Regions from separate parts of the Ensifer sp. NPDC090286 genome, predicted to be linked through region 1. Evidence: predicted binding sites of a transcription regulator. Region 1 holds the regulator's gene; each other region holds the start of a gene.

Region 1 (6,781 bases):
TTCGCCTTGCCGTTGACCGTGATGTCTGCGCCCAGTTGCTTTGCCAGTGCCAGCTTGTCGTCAAAAATGTCGGCGGCGACGACATGCATGCCCATCGCCTTTGCGTATTGCACGGCCATGTGGCCGAGCCCCCCGATGCCGGAGACCGCCGCCCATTCGCCGGGACGGACTTCGGTCTCCTTCAATCCCTTGTAGACGGTCACACCCGCGCAGAGCACCGGCGCGGCAGGGCCGAACTCCAGCGCCTTCGGCAGGCTGCCGACGAAATCAGGATCCGCCAGTCCGTACTCCGCAAACGTTCCGTTGACCGAATATCCCGTGTTCGATTGGGCCGCGCACAGCGTCTCCCAACCGGTACGGCAATGCGGACAGTAGCCGCAGGCGCTGTGAAGCCAGGGAACACCGACCCGGTCTCCCTCTTTCACTCTTTTGACGCCGGCGCCGACCGCCGAGACATAGCCGACGCCCTCGTGTCCGGGAATGAACGGTGGACTGGGTTTTACCGGCCAGTCGCCGTTTGCGGCATGGAGATCGGTATGGCAAACGCCCGTTGCTTCGTATTTGACCAGGATCTGCCCCGGCTGCGGCGTGGGCACCGCCAATTCGTCGATCGTCAGCGGCGCGCCGAATTGCCGGACCACGGCCGCCTTCATCATCTGAGCCATTTGCCAATCCTCCTCCAATCGCCGGGCCACGGAGAGGTTTCTGATGGGAACAGCGGGCCGGCAGGGGCCTATCTCACATGCGAAAATCGTGTAATTGGCGCGGGCATCATGGCGTTCACGACCAGTGCCCGGACGGCATTTCATGGTTGGCGTGTATCGCCTACACTTCAACGAGGCTCACGGAGCGCCATCGTCCGGTTGCAGGGTAAACCCGCCGGCAGAGTTCGACAATGGGTGGAGTGCAGAAGCGGTTCAGAGCCCAACGGCCTCGCTCAGCCTAGCCGGATCGAGCAACGCTTAGCGGGCAACGACGTTCGAGCGGGCGTGCTGGCGCGTGTGTATTGACAGGCTCGGCGGCCATCGTGTTGACTGAATGCTACGGGGCCGTAGCTCAGTTGGGAGAGCGCCGCAATCGCACTGCGGAGGTCGAGGGTTCGACTCCCTTCGGCTCCACCAAAGCAAACAGAATCGTGCCCATTGCCGAAGCATTGAAGAACCGCGGCTGATTTGTAATCAGCAGATCGCAAGTTCGAGTTTCTCTGGGGACACCACTCGTCCCGGCCACCGCCCGGCCTTCGCGCAACAACGCCCGCTCACGCGCCCCCTGTTTTCAGAGGCTGAACGGATCCCGTGCCGAGCGTTTTTCGCTCGGTGCATTGAACGGATCCGCCTTCTTCTCCCTGGACTTGCGGCCTTCGTCGGCGATGATCTCGTCGACTGCCTTCTGGCACTTCATCAGCTCTTCGGCCGCGGGGCCAGTGCCGCGCAGGCTGAGATTGGCGATGACGCGATCTTCGAACGCGATGGCCAGGCCCCGCTTGCGCACGAAGCCCGTCAGGAACTCGGCGTCGGTGACGTTCACGAACAGAAACTTTCCGCTCGCATCGCCAGCGGCGGTCGCCGAAGCGCTCCAGGGCTCGGTCTTGTCGAAGCGAAACGTCAGGTCGTATTCCTTGCCGACCTCAAGCGACCGCCAGTCGTCGCTGGCAAAGCTCATGTAGAGCGGCGACTCGGAGCCCTTGGGATAGAACCCGAGGCGCAGGGTGACGCCGCCGTCGAATTCCGACGAGATGAAGCAGGAGCCCTCCATCGAGGTGTCGGATGCAACGGTCCAACCGTCGACGTCCTTCCACTTGATGATTTCGGACTCCTCAGCCGCGGCCGATCCCGCGGCGATCAGACAGCTTACCAATCCGACCAGCAATCTACGCATGCAAAACCCCCGTTTGCCCGCATTTTGATAGGTCCCCGCGCCGCTGTCGAGGGTACCGAGCCCGATACCAGCAACATTTTAGGAATATTCACCTCTCTGCGGCAAGCGGACGCGCCCATCACATGGCGAAAGGATCCTTCGACGACTTGGTCTGGCCGCCACCGGCAAAGGGATCGTTGTTCGGGGCAGTGCCACCGGCGCCGGCAAAGGGATCGTTCGCTGCCCCCTGCCCGCCATTCGGGATCAAGGCGCTCACCGCCTCCTGACATTTGAACATCTCGCTCACCGCCTTCATCGAATCGCGCAGGCTGAGGCTCGCGACGACGCGTCCCTCGAAGGCCAGCGCCAAGGTGTTCTTGCGAACGAATTCGGTAAAGAAGTCGGTGTTGGAAAAGTTGACGACGAGGGCCTTGGCGCCGGTAAGATCGACGCCGAATGCAACGGCCGGCCACTGGCGACCACGGTCGAGCTGCAGGGCGACGTCATATTCCCGCTGCGGCTCGATGGATTTCCAGTCGGCATTGCCGATCGAAAGAAACGCCAGGTTCGCCGACCCACGCGGATAAAAGCCGATACGAAGGATCGCGCCTGCATCATAGCTCGTCGCGGCGTAACACGAGCCTCCCAGGGAAGGATCGGAACCCACCGTCCAGGCGTTGATCCGTTTCCAGATGTTCGAACGCCCTTCTTCAGCAGACGCCGCTCCGGCCGTGAGCAACAGACCGAGCACCACCAACGACAATCTACGCATGCAATTACCCCACTTTCCACGCAAAGTTATCCTTTTTTGACCTCCTGTCGAGACGGTGATGCCCCTTCCTCGCAGGGATTTTTGCGCATCCCGCACCCCCGGCCCTAAAGCCGGTACAGCCGTCGCGTTCTTCGCGGGTCGCAAGAGGAACGCTCAAGATGAACTCGAGGTGGAGCGGCTGGCGCAAATCAGACACAGCCTGTAGGCAAAGAGCTGTTGAACACGGCAGAGTGATCGCCATGCTTGCTGGACTTCGGAACGAAAGCACGGTTCACATCGTTTACCACCCCATCTTGCCCCCTTCATCAAGTGGACGTTCCCCGTGCTTGCCGCCCTGCTTCTCGCTTCGATAGTCGCATCGCCCAATATGCCTGACGTCAAGCTCAGCGCCGCGACAGTGGATGAACTCCAGACCGATTTCGAACGGGCCGTGCCGTGCCATCAGATCGATGGACGCAACGTGTGGAAGGGTGCGCTGGCGTTCTACATCCAGTCCTTCGTTTATGACGGCGACACGCCCGTCGCGACCGACGCCGCCGACGCGGTGCTGCCGGAAGACAACAGCGCAGAGACGGTGAAGGAGTTCGAGGACGCCTGCTCGACCTCGCAAGCGACCTAAATCTCTCCTCATAGAGCCCCGCGATTCGCTCGAATCAGCTGCGCAGACTGGCGTCATCCGGCGCGATTTTGGCACGCAACCGTCGCCGATAAGCGCCCTGCTCCCGCAAAAGTGACCGATCGGCACCCCCAGAAGCGGCCAATTGCCTGAATTCACGGAATTTTAGGCACTTGCGGAACACATATGGAACAGATAGTGTCTGTTCTTGATTTGTTTCACGCCTCTGGAGCGACGTGCCATGCTGACCCGCAAGCAACAGGAATTGCTTCTGTTCATTCACGAACGCATGAAGGAGTCGGGCGTACCGCCGTCATTCGATGAAATGAAGGATGCGCTCGACCTGGCGTCGAAGTCCGGCATCCACCGTTTGATCACCGCGCTCGAAGAACGCGGCTTCATTCGCCGGCTGCCGAACCGGGCGCGCGCGCTCGAAGTCATCAAGCTTCCGGAAGCCTACGCCGCCGGCCAGCAGCAGCCGCGCAGGGGCTTCTCGCCGAGCGTGATCGAAGGCAGCCTTGGAAAGCCGCCGGCGGCCGCTCCTGCCGCGCCGAAGCCGGCGCCGGTTGCCGAAAGCACGTCCGTTTCCGTCCCGGTGATGGGGCGCATCGCTGCCGGCGTTCCGATCTCGGCGATCCAGAACAACACCCATGACATCACCGTTCCGCTCGACATGATCGGCAGCGGTGAACATTACGCCCTTGAAGTGAAGGGCGATTCGATGATCGAGGCCGGCATCTTCGACGGCGACACCGTGATCATCCGCAACGGCAACTCGGCCAATCCCGGCGACATCATCGTGGCGCTCGTGGACGACGAGGAAGCGACGCTGAAGCGCTTCCGCCGCAAGGGCGCGTCGATTGCGCTCGAAGCCGCCAACCCCGCCTACGAGACGCGCATCTTCGGACCGGATCGCGTGAAGATCCAGGGCAAGCTCGTCGGGCTGATTCGCCGCTACCATTGAGCTGCAGGCAGAACACCGAATTAAAAAAAAGAGCCTCGCCAAGGCAATTGGCGAGGCTCTTTCCATTTCGGGTGACCTGAAATCCAGATCGTCTATTCGTGGATCGTATATTCGCCGAGTTCGCAGAGATCCTGCGTGTCCTCGGTCGTATCGAGGGCCGAGCCCTCTTCGAATTCGAATCGCATGTCGTATTTGCAGACGTCCCGCCCGTCGGCAATGGTGATTTCCATGCTCTCGCCAGGGTTCAGGACCTGCCGACCGAAAACATCGTCTTCCCACTCATTGACGCCGACCGGCGACGTATAAAAGTTCGTCAGGACCACGCTGGTGTTGTTCTTCAGCTGGAAAACCAGGTCGTCCGCGTGCGCCTCAATAGCGGTCGTCGCAAAACACGCCAACGCCGTCAGGATCAGTCTCTTTTTCATTGATGCCATTGCCTCCGTTCTTAATGTTGACGGACGCTACCGATGCGGCTGATCTCAGCGGAGTCATCGTTCCCCCTCTACCGATTTCACCGAAGCGATAAGATCCGACGGAGGCATAGGAGACGTGGCTTGCGCGGACGTGGGGTCGCGCGCACATCCTCCAACTCGCTGAAAGACAAGAGAAGCTCCCCAGTCGCGAAGGCATTGACGAGATACCAGTTTCCTGGCCATCGCGAAAATACGCGTCGAACTCTCATCCTGTGGAAAGCAGCCATTCGCTGATTCCACTTTGTATTTTTCAGAAAATGCCTCTTGCGGATTTTCTGCAATCATTCTAAATCCGCGCCAACGCTTGGTTATCCAAGCAGTGAGGCCTCGTGGCGGAGTGGTGACGCAGAGGACTGCAAATCCTTGTACCCCGGTTCAATTCCGGGCGAGGCCTCCAAAATCTTCACCTCATTCAAAGTGTAGACACGACGCCTTCAACACGAACGCGTCGATTTCTGCCGTTTGCTATCTTAGCACCAGGGCGTCGGGCGTCCGTCCCACGGGCGCACCAGCCCCTCGGAAACAAGCACGCGTCCAAGAGATTGATCGCCGCGGGTAACCAGGCGCAGTTTTTCGCCGGCCTTGGCGCCTGATCGCCCGCCTGCCGAAACCAGCTTGAAGTCGCCCGCGTTCAGCAACTCGCGCAGGCGCTGCTTGGCGTAGAAGCCACGCGAACGCTCCTTGTCGCAGCTTGCCTGGCGGATTCGCGGCGCATCGACGTCGGCGACACGAATCGTCTCGCCATGAAAGACGAAAGTGGCGCCATCGATCACGCAGTTGTCGTTGCGAATGCCGCAGAAATAAAACTGGTCGGTACGGATGGACGCCGTCTTCACCTCTTCATTCGGTCGCACGACAGGGGTGGGTGGCGTGACGCCGACATTCACCGACGGTACCGGTGCGGCCAGAGCGACCTTCGTGACCGGGTCGGGCTTCGGATTCGGCTTGTGCCTGTCCGCCTGATGCGCGACGCGCTCCTGCGCTTCAGGAACGGCACGCGGAGGCTTCGGCTTCGTCTCCGTTCGCGACGCAAAGGCCACGACATCGGAAACCACGGGCCAGTGCCGCAACTCGGCGCGATGGTCATAGGCCATGACGCCGCCAAGGGTGAGCGCTGCGGCCAGATACCACGGCGCCATGCCGCCCTGCTTGCTGCTGCTTCTGCCCGAACTGCGGCGTCGACGTTTCGTAGTGGCTTTGGCCATCGGTCCCCATCCTGATTCGAGACCGCATTATGCGTTTGATGGGTTGCCGAAAAGTTTTCGAGGGTACCCCAACAGAGGGGAAGACTGCGACGAACCGGTCATTCGCCCTGCGCATCACGGCCGTTCTTGAAATATTCGGGAATCGAACCGCGACCGCCCGAAGATTGGAAACGGCCCTGCCCGCAACAAGAGGACCGGCAATCGCCGTGCGGGTCAGGAGCCTTTCGAAGAATTGGTCTTCCCGCGCCAGCGCGCCCACCAGACGGCCAGGCGACGACGACGGCGGCGAACCGAGGGAATGTCGTGGGAAAGCACGATCAGGCCCAGCGGTATCATCCAGAAGCCCAGCACGGGCAGGAAACCGAGAAAACCGCAGAACACCAGCAGCGAACCCAGCAGGATGCGCAAGAGCGGAGAGTCGGGCAGCGCGATGCGCCATTTGCCCAGCACGATCTGTCGTGTCTGCGGATCAATGCCGAAATGCATCTGCTTCCTGTTTTTATTCATCATTCCCTATCCGGCGTGTTTTCCCACAATTGGGGACTTCTCCACAGCCTGACAACGGAACTTGTCATTTTTTTTGAAAAAAGCGCTTGGCAAATCAGAAAAGCATGCGTATTAGCAGCCTCACTTCTGAAGCGCACAGCACAACAGCGGCGCGGATGATCCCTGGTAGCTCAGCGGTAGAGCATTCGACTGTTAATCGACAGGTCGCCGGTTCGAATCCGGCCCGGGGAGCCACTTTCTAAAAGAGCCATTTGCAGCGATGCGAATGGCTCTTTTTCATTTTGCACCTATGTTCCCTAGGTGATCAATCCCCAAACTCCCGATGGTTCTCCATGACAAAGGCCGCGGCGCCACCCATCATCGTCTGGTTCCGCAAGGATCTTCGCC
Region 2 (6,781 bases), 850 kb from region 1:
GGGCCGGGGCGGCCGGAGGTGGCGACGGCGAAGGCGCGGGTGACGAATTCCGGAATGCGGGCGGGATCGTCGATCTCGCCCACCCATTTGGCGACCTCGGTAAAGGCGCGGCGGTATTCGATTTCCTGGAAGGCCTCGCGCTCGCGCGCCTCGCTCTGCACCTGGCCGATGAAGAGGATCATCGGGATCGAATCCTGCTTGGCGACGTGGAGGCCGGCCGACGCGTTGGTGGCGCCGGGGCCGCGCGTCACCATGCAGATGCCGGGCTCGCCGGTCAGCCGTCCCCAGGCGTCCGCCATCATCGCGGCCCCGCCTTCCTGGCGGCAGACGAGCACGTCGATGTCGGTGTCGTAGAGCGCGTCGAGCACGGCGAGATAGCTTTCCCCCGGCACGCAGGCGATGCGCTTCACCCCGTTGGCGACGAGCGCGTCGACGATGAGCTGACCTCCAGTTTTCATGATATTCCTCCCGATGGTCTTTCTTTGTTTTCAGATTGGCTTTTGTTTTCAGTTGGCTTTGTTGTCAGATGGCTGGCGACACCGGTGCGACGCTCGTGTCCTTGTGCACGCGGCGCTCGCGCCAGATGATGTAGAGGCCGGAGCCGATGATGATGGCAATGCCGAGCCACTTCAGTGCGTCGGGCAGGTCGCCGAAGACGAGCCAGCCGAAGATCGTGGCAGAGACGATTTCGAGATATTGCAGCGGCGCCAGCACGGAAGCCGGCGCAGCGCGATAGGCATAGACGCCGAGCACGCCTGATATGGTGGCGGTGACGCCGACGCCGAGCAGGTAATACCAGGTGTAACCTTCCGGCCAGACCGGATCGAATATGCCGGAGCCGGTGCCTTCGCCGAAATAGAGCAGCACGAGACAGAAGAGCGCGCCCCAGACACCGGCGTGAAACTGCATCGACCAGGGGTCCTCGTTCTGCGCCACCATGCGGGTAACGAGCAGGAACACGGCAAGGCCGAAGGCGGCGACAACAGGCAAAAGCGCAATCCAGCCGACTTCCTGCATGCTCGGCTGAATGACGAGCAGCGCGCCGAAGAAGCCGACGCCGCAGGCGGTGTAGCGCCGCCAGCCGATGGTTTCCTTCAGGAAGATGCTGCCGAGGATCGTCAGGATGATCGGCTCGACGAAGAAGATCGCGATCGCATCGGCGACCTCCATGACCTTCAGCGTGGTGATGAAGGAGAGCATGGTCACGACCAGAAGCCCGCCGCGCAACGCGTGCAGACCGGTCTTCTTCCAGGTGAGATCGAACAGGCTGCCACGGACAAGCACGATCGGCAGGATGAAGACGACCTGCAGCAGAAAGCGCACGGCGGTGATTTCGGCTGACGGGACGGTGGCGATCGCGAGCTTGGCGAAGATGTCGATCAGCGGCGACAGCAACACCGAGAACACCATCAGCGTCAGCCCGAAGGAGATGCGGTTGTGGTCTGCGGCGATCCTGGGAAGCGACATGTCGGCCATGATAATTCCGGTCAGTGCCGCCCTGCGACGGCGCGCAGGCACCAGGCGGCAAAGTCTGCCGTCGCCTTTTCCCGGCCGATTTCGTTCAGCGTTTCGTGGCGCATGCCGTCATAGACGGTGACGGTAACGTCTCTGAGGCCCGCCGCCTTCATCTTCGTGCCGAGCCAGCGGATGGCGTTGCCCATCTCGGTCGACGGGTCGGCGCTGCCGCCGACGAGATGGATGGGCAGGTCTTTCTTCAGCCGCGCCAGCCGCTCGGGCCGGGGACCATCGAAGGACAGTCGGAAGAGGTCGAGCCAGAGCGAGACTGTGGCATCGGAGCCGCACAGCGGGTCGGCGGCGTACTTCGCGACCTCGGTATCGTCGCGCGACAGCCAGTCGAGATCGGTCTTGCGATCCTTGATCGCGCCGCCCCACATGCCGAAGGTGAGCTTGGTCAGGAGCGGGCTCGGCACGTCAGATCCCTTGAGCGCCTTTTCGATCTTCAGGATCGCCTGCCCGCCGCGGCCGGCAAGGCCCGGACGGAAGTTGGAGTTCCAGACGGCGAGCGCGTCATAGAGGCCGGGATCGGCCTCGGCGGCGTTGAGCGCAATCAACCCGCCCATGGAATGGCCAAAGAGGATGACCGGCAGACCCGGATGGGCGGCGGTCGCGATCGCGCGAATGGCACGGATATCGGCAAACACCTTGTCGAGGCCGTCGCGGTTGGAGAACATGCCGAGCGGCGCGTCGGGCGCGCGCGTTGCGCCGTGGCCGCGATGGTCGTGGGCATAGACGTGGAAGCCGTAGCCGGCCATCGCTTCGGCAAAGCGGGCATAACGACCGGAATGTTCACTTAGGCCATGGCTCAAGAGAAGAATGCCGCAGGCATCGGCGGTCGCCGGCACGTGGCGCCAGCTCAAGCTGGCACCGGTCGGGCTTTGATGCGTCTTCACCTGCCCGAACATCTCTACTCCCGGAAACAATCGACAGACCTCAGCGATTTCAAATCGATTTGCACGGCAAAGGCAATCGTCGCTTGTTGATCGTTGCGCATGAGGTCACAAGCGATTTGACGGCAAGCGCATTAGGAGTTGCAATTTTCCCGTTTTGAGCGATATTCGTTCCTGTTTTGTTTTCGCGGGAGGATGCCATGATGAGTTTCTTTAAAGCGATGTCGGGTTCTTTGGCGGGCATCGTGGCCGCGTTGGTGCTGCTGCTTGCGCCCGCCGCCTTTGCTGCCGGTGAGGAAAGTGCGGATCAAGGGGCTACCGAAGGGACTGCGAGCCGAACCCAATATGTATTGGCGGTCAGCTGGCAGCCCGGTTTCTGCGAGACACGGCCGCAGCGCAAGGAATGCGAGAGCCAGACGGCGGAACGCTTCGATGCCACCAACCTCTCGCTGCACGGCCTGTGGCCGTTGCGCAAGAGCTATTGCGGGGTGGCGGCCGAGGTGCGGGCGACCGACCGCAAGGGCAGTTGGCTGGAGTTGCCGAAGCTTGCCATGGCCGACGACACGGCGGCGCGGCTGCTCATCGCCATGCCGGGCGTGCAGTCCGGTCTCGACCGGCACCAGTGGCTGCGAAGCGGTACCTGCCAGAGCGGCTCGGTCGACGACTATTTCTCGGTCCAACTGCGCATGCTGGAAGAACTCAACCGCTCGGCGGTCGGGGCACTTTTCCGCCAGCGTGTCGGCGCGGAACTCGATGAGGCGACGATCAAGCAGGCCTTCGACCAGAGCTTTGGCGCTGGCGCCGGCGACCGGGTGCGCATGCGCTGCCAGACGGTTCAGGGCCGCAGCATCATCACCGGGCTGACGATCGGGCTCACCGGCGACGTCATGACGGCGCCGACCCTCGGGCCGCTGATCCACGCGGCGGGGCCGACCGAGTTCAAGTGCGCCAAGGGTATCGCCGATACCGCCGGTCGCGGGTAGGGCGTTTCGCCCGGTTGGGCATGTCAGCGCTTAAGGCGCGGCCTTCACGGAGCCGGCTTGTGGCGCCTCCCCGGTGCGGCATGCCGGGCGTGCCGATTGGGGTGTTCGTTTTGGGATAGGCGGGGGCGGATGCCTTTGATCATTGCCCCCTTCCACTAATTCGCCTACATAGCGGGCAAATTTCCTTATCCCTGCGGAGCATTCCCTCATGGCACGTCAGTTCATCTATCATATGGCCGGGCTTAATAAGTCCTACGGCGCGAAGAAGGTTCTCGAGAACGTTCATCTGTCGTTCTACCCGGACGCCAAGATCGGTATCCTCGGCCCGAACGGCGCCGGTAAGTCGACGGTTCTGCGCATCATGGCCGGCCTCGACAAGGAATTCACCGGCGAAGCCTGGGTGGCCGAAGGCGCCACGGTCGGCTACCTGCCGCAGGAGCCGCAGCTCGATCCGACGAAGACGGTGCTTGAAAACGCCATGGAAGGCGTTGCCAAGAAGAAGGCGATCGTCGACCGCTACAACGAACTGATGATGAACTATTCCGACGAGACGGCGGAAGAGGGCGCCAAGCTCCAGGATATCATCGACAGCCAGAACCTCTGGGATCTGGAAAGCCAGGTCGAGATGGCCATGGAAGCGCTGCGCTGCCCGCCGGGCGACGCGGAAGTCACCAACCTGTCGGGCGGTGAAAAGCGTCGCGTCGCGCTCTGCAAGCTCTTGCTCTCGCAGCCGGACCTGCTGCTCCTCGACGAACCGACCAACCACCTCGACGCCGAGACGATCGCCTGGCTCGAAAAGCACCTGCGCGAATATCCGGGCGCCGTGCTGATGATCACCCACGACCGCTACTTCCTCGACAACGTCACCGGCTGGATCCTCGAACTCGACCGCGGCCGCAGCATTCCTTACGAAGGCAACTACTCCGCCTACCTCGTCGCCAAGGCCAAGCGCATGCAGCAGGAAGGCCGCGAAGAGGCGTCCCGCCAGAAGGCGATCGCCCGCGAACAGGAGTGGATCGCATCCAGCCCCAAAGCCCGTCAGGCCAAGTCCAAGGCGCGTATCCGTTCCTATGACGAACTGGTCAACGCGGCAGAAAACCAGCGTCCCGGCGACGCCCAGATCATCATCCCGGTCGGCGAACGTCTCGGCCAGGTGGTCATCGAGATGGAAGGCGTCACCAAGGGTTATGGCGATCGCCTGCTGATCGACGGCCTGTCGCTGAAGCTGCCGCCGGGCGGCATCGTCGGCATCATCGGCCCGAACGGCGCCGGTAAGACGACGCTCTTCCGCATGATCACCGGCCAGGAACAGCCCGACAGCGGCTCGATCCGCATCGGCGACACCGTGCACCTTGGTTACGTCGACCAGAGCCGCGACGCGCTCGACGGCAACAAGACCGTCTGGGAAGAAATCTCCGGCGGTGCCGAAGTCATCAAGCTCGGCAAGCACGAGATGAACTCTCGCGCCTATTGCTCGACCTTCAACTTCAAGGGCGGCGACCAGCAGCAGAAGGTCGGCAACCTCTCGGGCGGTCAGCGCAACCGCGTTCACCTCGCCAAGATGCTGAAGGCCGGCGGTAACGTCCTGCTGCTCGACGAACCGACCAACGACCTCGACACCGAGACGCTGGCAGCGCTCGAAATCGCGCTCGAAAACTTCGCCGGCTGCGCCGTTATCATCAGCCACGACCGCATGTTCCTCGACCGCCTGGCAACGCACATCCTCGCCTTTGAAGGCGACAGCCAGGTCGAATGGTTCGAAGGCAACTTCGAAGACTACGAGAAGGACAAGATCCGCCGCCTCGGCCCGGATTCGGTCAACCCGAAGCGCGTTACCTACAAGCGCCTGACGCGCTAACACGCGGTCGGCGCCGCCATGTTGCGGCGCTGGGGCATGCGGCGTCCGTCAAGGCGGGCGCTGCACCAACTGTTCAAGGAACGGGCGAGGCGCAGGCTTCGCCCGTTTTCCTTTGCCACCGTTCGCGAGGCGAGGCCGGCCAAGGACTGTTTGCGTACAAGGTTCGTGTCACCGCGGCCGCGCCTTGGCCGCACCTGCAGGACGCTCCGGAGGTGTAGCGAACCGCTCTCCAGTTGCCGTCCCGATGCCGGACGCGAGCAGGGCGTTTGCGGGCTTTTGTGGCGGTGTGGGGACGCGGGTAACCAAACAGGGCGCGGCGTGCCTGGGGCGGGCAGAGGCCCGGATAGCGTTGCTTCCCACCGGAAGGCTTCAAGTCTGTCACGAGTGAGTGGCGTTGCCCTTCTTCGGATAGTGAAGCAGACCTGTTGAGACGGCCGTGCAGGCCTCCTGACGCGCCGCCTGAAGCATCGCTTGTGGCGCATGGCGTCCATGCACAAGCATCTGTTCCGCCAGCGCCATTGTTTGGCCTCTCCGCGCAAATCTGCTTGCGTCACCACCGCAAATCACATAAACATATCTTTATGTGTTGATGGGGATCGCTATGGCTCTGCAGAGAGAACTGGGTCTGGATGCGTTGGTGGACGTGCTGAAGGCGGCGGGTGAGCCGACCCGCATGCGTCTCGTCGCGCTTCTCGCCGCCGGCGATCTGACCGTCACCGATCTTACCGAAATTCTCGGCCAATCGCAGCCACGCATTTCCAGGCATCTGAAGCTCTTGGCGGAGGTCGAGCTGATCGACCGCTACCAGGAGGGCGCCTGGGCTTATTTCCGCCTCCGTCAGGACGGTGCCCGGGTCGGGCTCGTGCGGGCGATGCTGGCTTCCGCTTCGGCCGACGACGCGGTGCTTGCGCGTGACGCGGCCCGGCTCACCACCTTGAAGAAGGCGCGGTCGGAAAAGGCGCAGGCCTATTTCAGCCGCAACGCCGCCGGTTGGGACGAGCTTCGCCGCCTGCATGTCAGCGAGCGCGACGTCGAGGCGAAGCTGCGCGAAATGGTGGGCGACGAGCCCGTTGAAAGCCTGCTCGACCTCGGCACCGGCACGGGTCGCATCCTGCAGCTCTTCGAGGGCCTCTATCGCCGCGGCATCGGCGTCGACGCCAGCCGCGACATGCTCGCGGTGGCGCGCTCCAATCTCGACCGCGCCGGCATCACCAAGGCGTCGATCCGCCATGGCGACATCTTCAACCTGCCGCTCGACGGCCAGACCTTCGACCTCGTCACCATTCACCAGGTGCTGCATTTCCTCGAGGAGCCGGAGGCGGCGATCGCGGAAGCCGCGCGCATGCTGATGCCGGGCGGACGGCTGGTCATCATCGACTTCGCGCCGCATGGGCTTGAGCATCTGCGCGACGAGCACGCCCATGCGCGCCTCGGCTTCTCGCACCAGGCGATGGCCGATTGGCTGGCGAAGGCTGGCCTTGTGCTCGAAAAGACCACGGATCTTTCGCCTGAGGGGGCGAATGATGGAAAAC
Region 3 (6,781 bases), 780 kb from region 1:
GCGTCGGAACGGTTTTGCTGCGCGCGCTTCCAGCCGGGCGTCGAATAGTTGTTCTGGAAGGGGTCGGCCTTGTCGAAGCGCGACTGGCCGTAGCCGCCGCGACCATAGCCGCCATAGGGCTGCTCGTTTTCGGCGACGTCGACATGGGCAAGCGGCAGCTCCTCGAGGAAGCGTGACGGCATGGTCGACTGCCAGAGGCCGTGGATGCGGCGGTTGGAGACGAACCAGATGTGGCAGCGATGCTTGGCGCGGGTGATGCCGACATAGGCAAGGCGGCGTTCCTCTTCCAGACCGGAGCGGCCGCCTTCGTCGAGGGCGCGCTGGTGCGGGAACAGGCCTTCCTCCCAGCCCGGCAGGAAGACGGTGTCGAACTCCAGACCCTTGGCCGAGTGCAGCGTCATGATCGAGACCGCGTCGAGGTTCTCGTTCTGCTCGGCATCCATGACCAGCGCCACGTGTTCGAGGAAACCACGCAGGCTTTCGAACGCTTCCATCGAGCGGATCAGTTCCTTCAGGTTTTCGAGCCGTCCGGGCGCTTCCGCCGTCTTGTCGTTCTGCCACATGGCCGTATAGCCGCTCTCGTCGAGGATCTGCTCGGCAAGCTCGGTATGCACGGTGGTCTCGAGCAGGCTCTGCCAGCGGCGGAAATCGGTGACGACGTCGAACAGGGCTTTCCGCGCCTTCGGCTTCAGCTCGTCGGTCTCGATGATCTCTGAAGCGGCGGCCAGCATCGGAATGTCGCGGGCGCGGGCATAGTCGTGCAGCGTGCGCACCGTGGTGTCGCCAAGGCCGCGCTTCGGCGTGTTGACGATGCGCTCGAGGGCCAGATCATCGGCCGGTTGGCAGACCAGGCGGAAATAGGCCATGGCATCGCGGATTTCGAGACGCTCATAGAAACGAGGCCCGCCGATGACGCGGTAGTTGAGGCCAAGCGTGACGAAGCGGTCTTCGAATTCGCGCATCTGGAAGGAGGCGCGCACCAGGATCGCCATGTCGTTGAGCTTGTGGCTCTTGCGCTGCAGCTGCTCGATTTCCTCGCCGACGGCGCGGGCTTCCTCTTCGGAATCCCAGGCCGCGTGCACCTGCACCTTCTCGTCATCCGGGTCGGTGCGGTCGGTAAAGAGCGTCTTGCCGAGGCGGCCCTCGTTGTGGGCGATCAGATGGCCGGCAGCACCGAGAATATGTTCGGTCGAGCGATAGTTGCGCTCGAGCTTGATGACCTTGGCGCCCGGAAAATCCTTCTCGAAGCGCAGGATATTGTCCACCTCCGCGCCGCGCCAGCCATAGATCGACTGGTCGTCGTCGCCGACGCAGCAGACGTTCTGCGGGACGCCCTTCGGCCGCTGGGCGAGCAAGCGCAGCCACATGTACTGGGCCGTGTTGGTGTCCTGGTATTCGTCGACCAGGATGTAGCGGAACTTGTCGTGATAATCCTTCAGCACGTCTGCATGCATGCGGAAGATGCGGATCGGGTGCAAAAGAAGATCGCCGAAGTCGCAGGCGTTCAGCGTCAACAGCCGGTTCTGGTAGGCGGCGTAGAGCTCGCGGCCCTTGCCGTTGGCAAAGGCGCGGGCGTCGCCCTCGGGGATCTGGGCGGGATCGAGGCCCTTGTTCTTCCACCCGTCGATCAGGCCGGCGAACTGCTTGGCGGGCCAGCGCTTGTCGTCGATGCCTTCGGCCTGGATCAACTGCTTGATCAGCCGCACCACGTCGTCGGTGTCGAGAATGGTGAAATCGGAGCGCAGGCCGACGAGTTCGGCATGGCGGCGGAGCAGCTTGACGCCGATCGAGTGGAAGGTGCCGAGCCAGGGCATGCCTTCGACCGCATGGCCGACGAGCACGCCGATGCGTTCCTTCATCTCGCGCGCTGCCTTGTTGGTGAAGGTCACCGCGAGCATCTGCGAGGGGAAGGCGCGGCCGGTGGTCAGGATATGGGCGATGCGCGTCGTCAGCACCCGGGTCTTGCCGGTGCCGGCGCCGGCGAGCACCAGCACGGGTCCGTCCAGCGTCTCGACGGCTTCGGCCTGTTCCGGGTTGAGGCCTTGGAGATAATCCGGGCGCGGCTGGGCGCGATCACGCGCCGCCATGGCGCGCGCAGCAATGCCGCCAGTTGCCGGAACACCTGCGGGGGCGGGCTGCTGCTTGCGCGGCGCCGGCTCCTCGTCGAAGAAGGGAATGTCGTCGAAACCACTCATCATGCGGCTCAATGTAGTGATTCGGTGGGGAAAGGCCAGAAAGGATGTTCTTCTTTTATTCCGTTTTCTGCGCCAGTCGTACCAAGCCTGTGGAAAGACAGGCGATTTCGAGACCGCTTATTCTTGGGCCTGTTTCGTTTGTCGCATGTCGTCGCCACAAAACCGCTTCACACTTTTGCGCGACATGCTTCACCCAGCCGTTTTGTCGAAAGCGGGATCGACAGGCACCTGCAGCGCCGTCGCCAGTTGGTTGGTGCGGGCGGCAAGCGAGATCACCCGGAGCAGGTCCGCGTGCTCGGCATCGCTCATGCCCTTGGCTTTTGCCGCCGCCGTATGGGAATGGGCGCAGTAACCGCAGCCATTGGTGACGGAAACGGCGATGTAGAGCATCTCCTTGACCAGCGGATCGAGGGCCGAAGGTGTCGCCATCACCGCCTTCACGTCGCGCCAGGTCTGCTCCAGTAATTCCGGGTCGAAGGCGAGCCACAGCCACATATTGTTGATGAAATCGGACTTGCGGGTGGCGCGGATATCGTCGAACACGGCCTTGACGCGTGGATCGGCTTCCGGAAGTGGGGGCGGGGTTACGGTGCTCATGGGGCTCCTTCGCTGTTGTTGGTGGTGGCGGCACGTGGGCTGGCCGGTCGCTTGCTGCGACGACGATAGCCGACGTTGCAGCGATTGCCAGCGCTGCGTTTGAGGAGCCGTCGCCGATGCGTTCAATTGGGGATTTCGCTGCAGGGCTGAATGTTGGAGCCGAACGGTCCCGTCGTAAACAGCACGCCCTTGCTCGAACCCTGATAGGCGTTGCCGTTCTGCGTGACGATGAAGACCCTGCGGCCGCAAAAGCCCGAAAACAACCTTGCTCTCGTCAAACGTGTTCCAGCCAAAAGCTGGTTGTGCTCCATAGGTCGGTGACCTAGAAGTAGCTTCGGACGCTCGAAGCGGCGTTCAGGCAGGAGCCCGACCATGATCAAGATGAGCGTCTACTATCCGGCCGATGGTGGCACGAAGTTCGACCACGACTACTACCGCACCACCCACATGCCCTTGCTTCAGGAGCGGCTGGGCGATGCCTGCCTGCGCTACGAGATCGACAAGGGCCTTGCGGGGCGCGAGCCTGGAAGCGCGCCACAGTTCGTCGCGGCGTGCCACGTCTACGCGCCGAACCTCGAGGCATTCCAGCAGGCGTTAGGTCCCCACCGCGCCGAGATTTCCGCGGATGTCGCCAACTATACGGATATCGCGCCCATCGTGCAGATCAGTGAAGTCGTTGAAGGTTAGGGTGCTTCGGCGCGTCAGGCGTCGCCGTTGACCTTTTCGCGATCGGCGTCGTGTTGGCGCACCGTGATCCATGGTGACGCAGCCGGTGCCGAACTGGTCGACGATCGCGAGCATGTGGTTGCCGTTGAAGCGAACCACCTTGCTCCCTTTAAGCTCGCCTCAGCCAAAACCTTGGTCCGTGACCTAGGCCAGCGCGAAAACGCGCGCCGGGCCGCCAGTGCCGCCGCGGTGTTTCGGTGCGCCGAGGATGAGCGTTGCGCCCTTGACCGGCAGCTTGTCGAGATTGGCCGCGGCCTCCAGCCCCCAGCGTCCCTCCGGCAGCCAGGCATAGTGCGTGGCGAAATCGGGCGAGGGGCCGTGGTCGAGCGAGAGCGTATCGACGGCAATGCCGGCCGCCTTGCTCTCTTCGAGGAGATATTTGGCCGCCTCGACGTGAAAGCCGGGGAAGTGCAGCTTGCCGGCGCCATCGGCATTGCGGAACTTGTCGGTGCCCATATGCGCGCCCCATCCTGACAGCATGGCGACGCAGGCGTTTTCCGGGATCTCGCCATTGGCGGCGACCCAGGCCTTGAGATCGTCGGGCGTCACCTGCGCATCGGCGTCGTTCTCGGCCTTCTTTCTGATATCGACGATCACGAGCGGCACCACCAGCTTGTCGACGGGCAGTTCGGCGACGGAGAGACCATCGGCCGAGAAGTGCAGGGGCGCATCGACATGGGTGCCGGTGTGCTCGTTCACCCGGAGCTCGAACATGTTGAACTTGTCTTTGGCGTAGTTGAATTTCTCCTCGCGGAAGAACTGCTGCTGGCCGAAGAAGGTCGGGAAATCCTCGTGCAATTCATGGGTCAGGTCGGTGACGCTTGAATGCCCCTGCGCCAACGCCGGCGGTGCCGCGCCCACGCTTGCGGCGGCAAGGCCCGCGGTTCCGACCGCGGCTGCTTTGAAGAAGCTGCGGCGCGAAAGCATGCGCTCTTTCACCGTTTCCATGACACAGGCATCGCACATCGACTTCTCTCCCCCAAGAGGCCTGAAGACAGGCGCTAAGCCGGCCAAAGACGCTGCCGGCGGTTGCAGGATAGCGCAGTGTCGGCGGCTGTAAATGGCAATTGTCTAGTGAATTTCTGGACAAAGCTGCGATGGGTCGAACGAAGCGTCGGTGCGTCATCATCCCGCCAACAAATTCGCTTTTATTACAATTGCGTAATGATGGTATTCTGTCATTGCCCCGACACGTGCGAACAGGGATACTCCGGGCAATCGGAACGAACCGCCGGCCGCGCCGCGCTGGGGCGTGTTTTTTGCTTAATTCGGAGACTTGAATGCGGGTTTGGAAACAGCTTGCGGTGAGCGCCGCTGTGCTTCTCGTGGGCGCAGGCGTCTGGGTACGGTTTGTGCCCGGCGCCGGTGAAACGCTGGCGGCGATCGGTGTTTCACACCCGCTGATCGATGCCTTGTCCAAGCCTGGTGCCGAAGGCGGCGCGGGCGGTGAACGCGGCAATGGCCGCGGGCAGGGCGGCAACAATGCCATCCTCGTCATGGTCCGCCCCTCGGGCACGTCTGTTGTCAACGACCGGCTGAACGCGATCGGCAACGGCGAGGCGATCCATTCCGTCACCGTAACGCCGACGGCAACCGGCAACCTCACCGAAATTCTCGTGCGCTCCGGCGAAAAGGTGGCGCAAGGCCAGGTGATTGCCAGGCTCGATAGCGACGACCAGAAGATTGCCGCCGACCAGGCGCGGCTGACACGCGACAGCGCCCGCGAAAAGGTCGAGCGCTACCGAAACCTCAGCACGGCGCGGGCGGTGTCGGCGGTGGATGTCCGCGACGCCGAGATCGCCATGCAGACCGCCGAACTGGCGCTGAAGACCGCCGAGCTCGACCTCAAGCGCCGCGATATCGTGGCGCCGTCGAAGGGCGTGGTCGGCATCATCACCGTCAATGTCGGCGACTATGTCACGACCACGACGCCGATCGCGGTCGTCGACGACCGCTCGGAAATCCTCGTCGACTTCTGGGTGCCGGAGCGCTTCGCCAACAAGATCAGCGTCGACCAGCCGGTCACGGCCTTCGCCATCGCCCAGCCCGGCAACCAGCTCGACGGTGCGATCCATGCGATCGACAACCGCCTCGATCAGGCGAGCCGGACGCTGCGCGTGCGCGCACGGCTTGAAAACCCTGACGACAAGCTTAGGGCAGGCATGTCCTTCTCGGTCACCGTCGCCTTCGACGGCGACACCTATCCGACGGTCGATCCGCTGGCGATCCAGTGGAGCTCGGAAGGCTCCTACATCTGGCGCGTTTCCGGCGACAAGAGCGAGAAGGTGCCGGTCAAGATCATTCAGCGCAACCCGGACAAGGTGCTGGTGGACGCAGCCCTTAAGGAAGGCGACGAGGTCGTCACCGAAGGCGTGCAGCGCCTGCGCGACGGCGGCGCCGTGCGCATTGCCGGCCGCGAGAACAAGCAGGAACCGCAGAAGGTTGCGGAGGAAACCAAGTGAGCGGCGGCGACAGTCAGTCGAGCGGCCATGGTGGTGGTCACGGGGGCGGTGGCGACAAGATGTCAGCCCGCGAGCGTGGCAAGACCGGCTTTACCGCACTCTTCATCCGCCGGCCGATCTTCGCGCTGGTCGTCAACACGCTGATCGTCGTTGCCGGCCTTGCGGCCTGGAACGGCATCGAAATCCGCGAACTGCCGCAGGTCGACCAGCCGGTGATCTCGGTCACGACGACGCTCGATGGCGCCGCACCCGAGACGATGGACCGCGAGGTCACCTCGGTGGTCGAGGGCGCCGTGTCGCGCGTGCAGGGCATCCGCGACATTTCCTCGACCTCGTCCTTCGGCCGGAGCCGGGTGACGCTGCAGTTTTCCGACACGACCGATATCGGCCAGGCTTCCAACGACATCCGCGATGCGCTCGGCCGGGTGCGCAACCAGTTGCCCGACAATGTCGACGAACCGAGCATCGTCAAGGCCGACGCCGACAGCCAGCCGATCATGCGCCTGGCTCTCACCTCCGACACCATGTCGATGGAAGACATGACGCTGCTCGTCGAAAACGAGATCAGCGACCGGCTCGCTGCCGTCGAAGGTGTGGCCGACGTCGCGGTCTATGGCGACCAGGAGAAGATCTTCCGCATCGACCTCGACCAGGCGAAGCTCGCCGGGCGCGGGGTGACGGTCGCAAACCTCAGGACAGCGCTCGCCAATGCCTCCTATGACGTACCCGCCGGCAAGCTGACCAGCGCCAGCCAGGACATCTCGGTGCGCGCCACGGCCGACCTGCAGACGCCGGAGCAGT

Evidence for each region. The regulator LexA, encoded in region 1, represses DNA repair genes until DNA is damaged. The targets are predictions, from matches to a motif close to TGTTCNNNNTGTGTTCNG.
Region 2: the regulator LexA is predicted to act here: its motif matches at 2,578-2,595, upstream of ACIQUG_RS07440 (ribonuclease T2).
Region 3: the regulator LexA is predicted to act here: its motif matches at 2,241-2,258, upstream of ACIQUG_RS07115 (ATP-dependent helicase).

Annotation. Positions count from the first base shown of each region.
Region 1 is NZ_JBIVYF010000001.1:631,754-638,534, reverse strand. It holds gene adhP (alcohol dehydrogenase AdhP) at 1-665, opposite strand, end outside; tRNA gene ACIQUG_RS03185 (tRNA-Ala) at 1,046-1,121, shown strand; gene ACIQUG_RS03180 (hypothetical protein) at 1,276-1,878, opposite strand; gene ACIQUG_RS03175 (hypothetical protein) at 1,997-2,629, opposite strand; gene ACIQUG_RS03170 (hypothetical protein) at 2,952-3,248, shown strand; gene lexA (transcriptional repressor LexA) at 3,487-4,209, shown strand; gene ACIQUG_RS03160 (hypothetical protein) at 4,302-4,643, opposite strand; tRNA gene ACIQUG_RS03155 (tRNA-Cys) at 5,006-5,079, shown strand; gene ACIQUG_RS03150 (thermonuclease family protein) at 5,153-5,887, opposite strand; gene ACIQUG_RS03145 (hypothetical protein) at 6,101-6,394, opposite strand; tRNA gene ACIQUG_RS03140 (tRNA-Asn) at 6,554-6,628, shown strand; gene ACIQUG_RS03135 (cryptochrome/photolyase family protein) at 6,727-6,781, shown strand, end outside.
Region 2 is NZ_JBIVYF010000001.1:1,485,019-1,491,799, reverse strand. It holds gene ACIQUG_RS07455 (thiamine pyrophosphate-binding protein) at 1-458, opposite strand, end outside; gene ACIQUG_RS07450 (DMT family transporter) at 523-1,467, opposite strand; gene ACIQUG_RS07445 (alpha/beta fold hydrolase) at 1,488-2,423, opposite strand; gene ACIQUG_RS07440 (ribonuclease T2) at 2,612-3,391, shown strand; gene ettA (energy-dependent translational throttle protein EttA) at 3,600-5,249, shown strand; gene ACIQUG_RS07430 (metalloregulator ArsR/SmtB family transcription factor) at 5,851-6,781, shown strand, end outside.
Region 3 is NZ_JBIVYF010000001.1:1,409,575-1,416,355, reverse strand. It holds gene ACIQUG_RS07115 (ATP-dependent helicase) at 1-2,198, opposite strand, end outside; gene ACIQUG_RS07110 (carboxymuconolactone decarboxylase family protein) at 2,385-2,792, opposite strand; gene ACIQUG_RS07105 (hypothetical protein) at 2,915-3,055, opposite strand; gene ACIQUG_RS07100 (EthD family reductase) at 3,165-3,479, shown strand; gene ACIQUG_RS07095 (cyclase family protein) at 3,663-4,484, opposite strand; gene ACIQUG_RS07090 (efflux RND transporter periplasmic adaptor subunit) at 4,799-5,980, shown strand; gene ACIQUG_RS07085 (efflux RND transporter permease subunit) at 6,040-6,781, shown strand, end outside.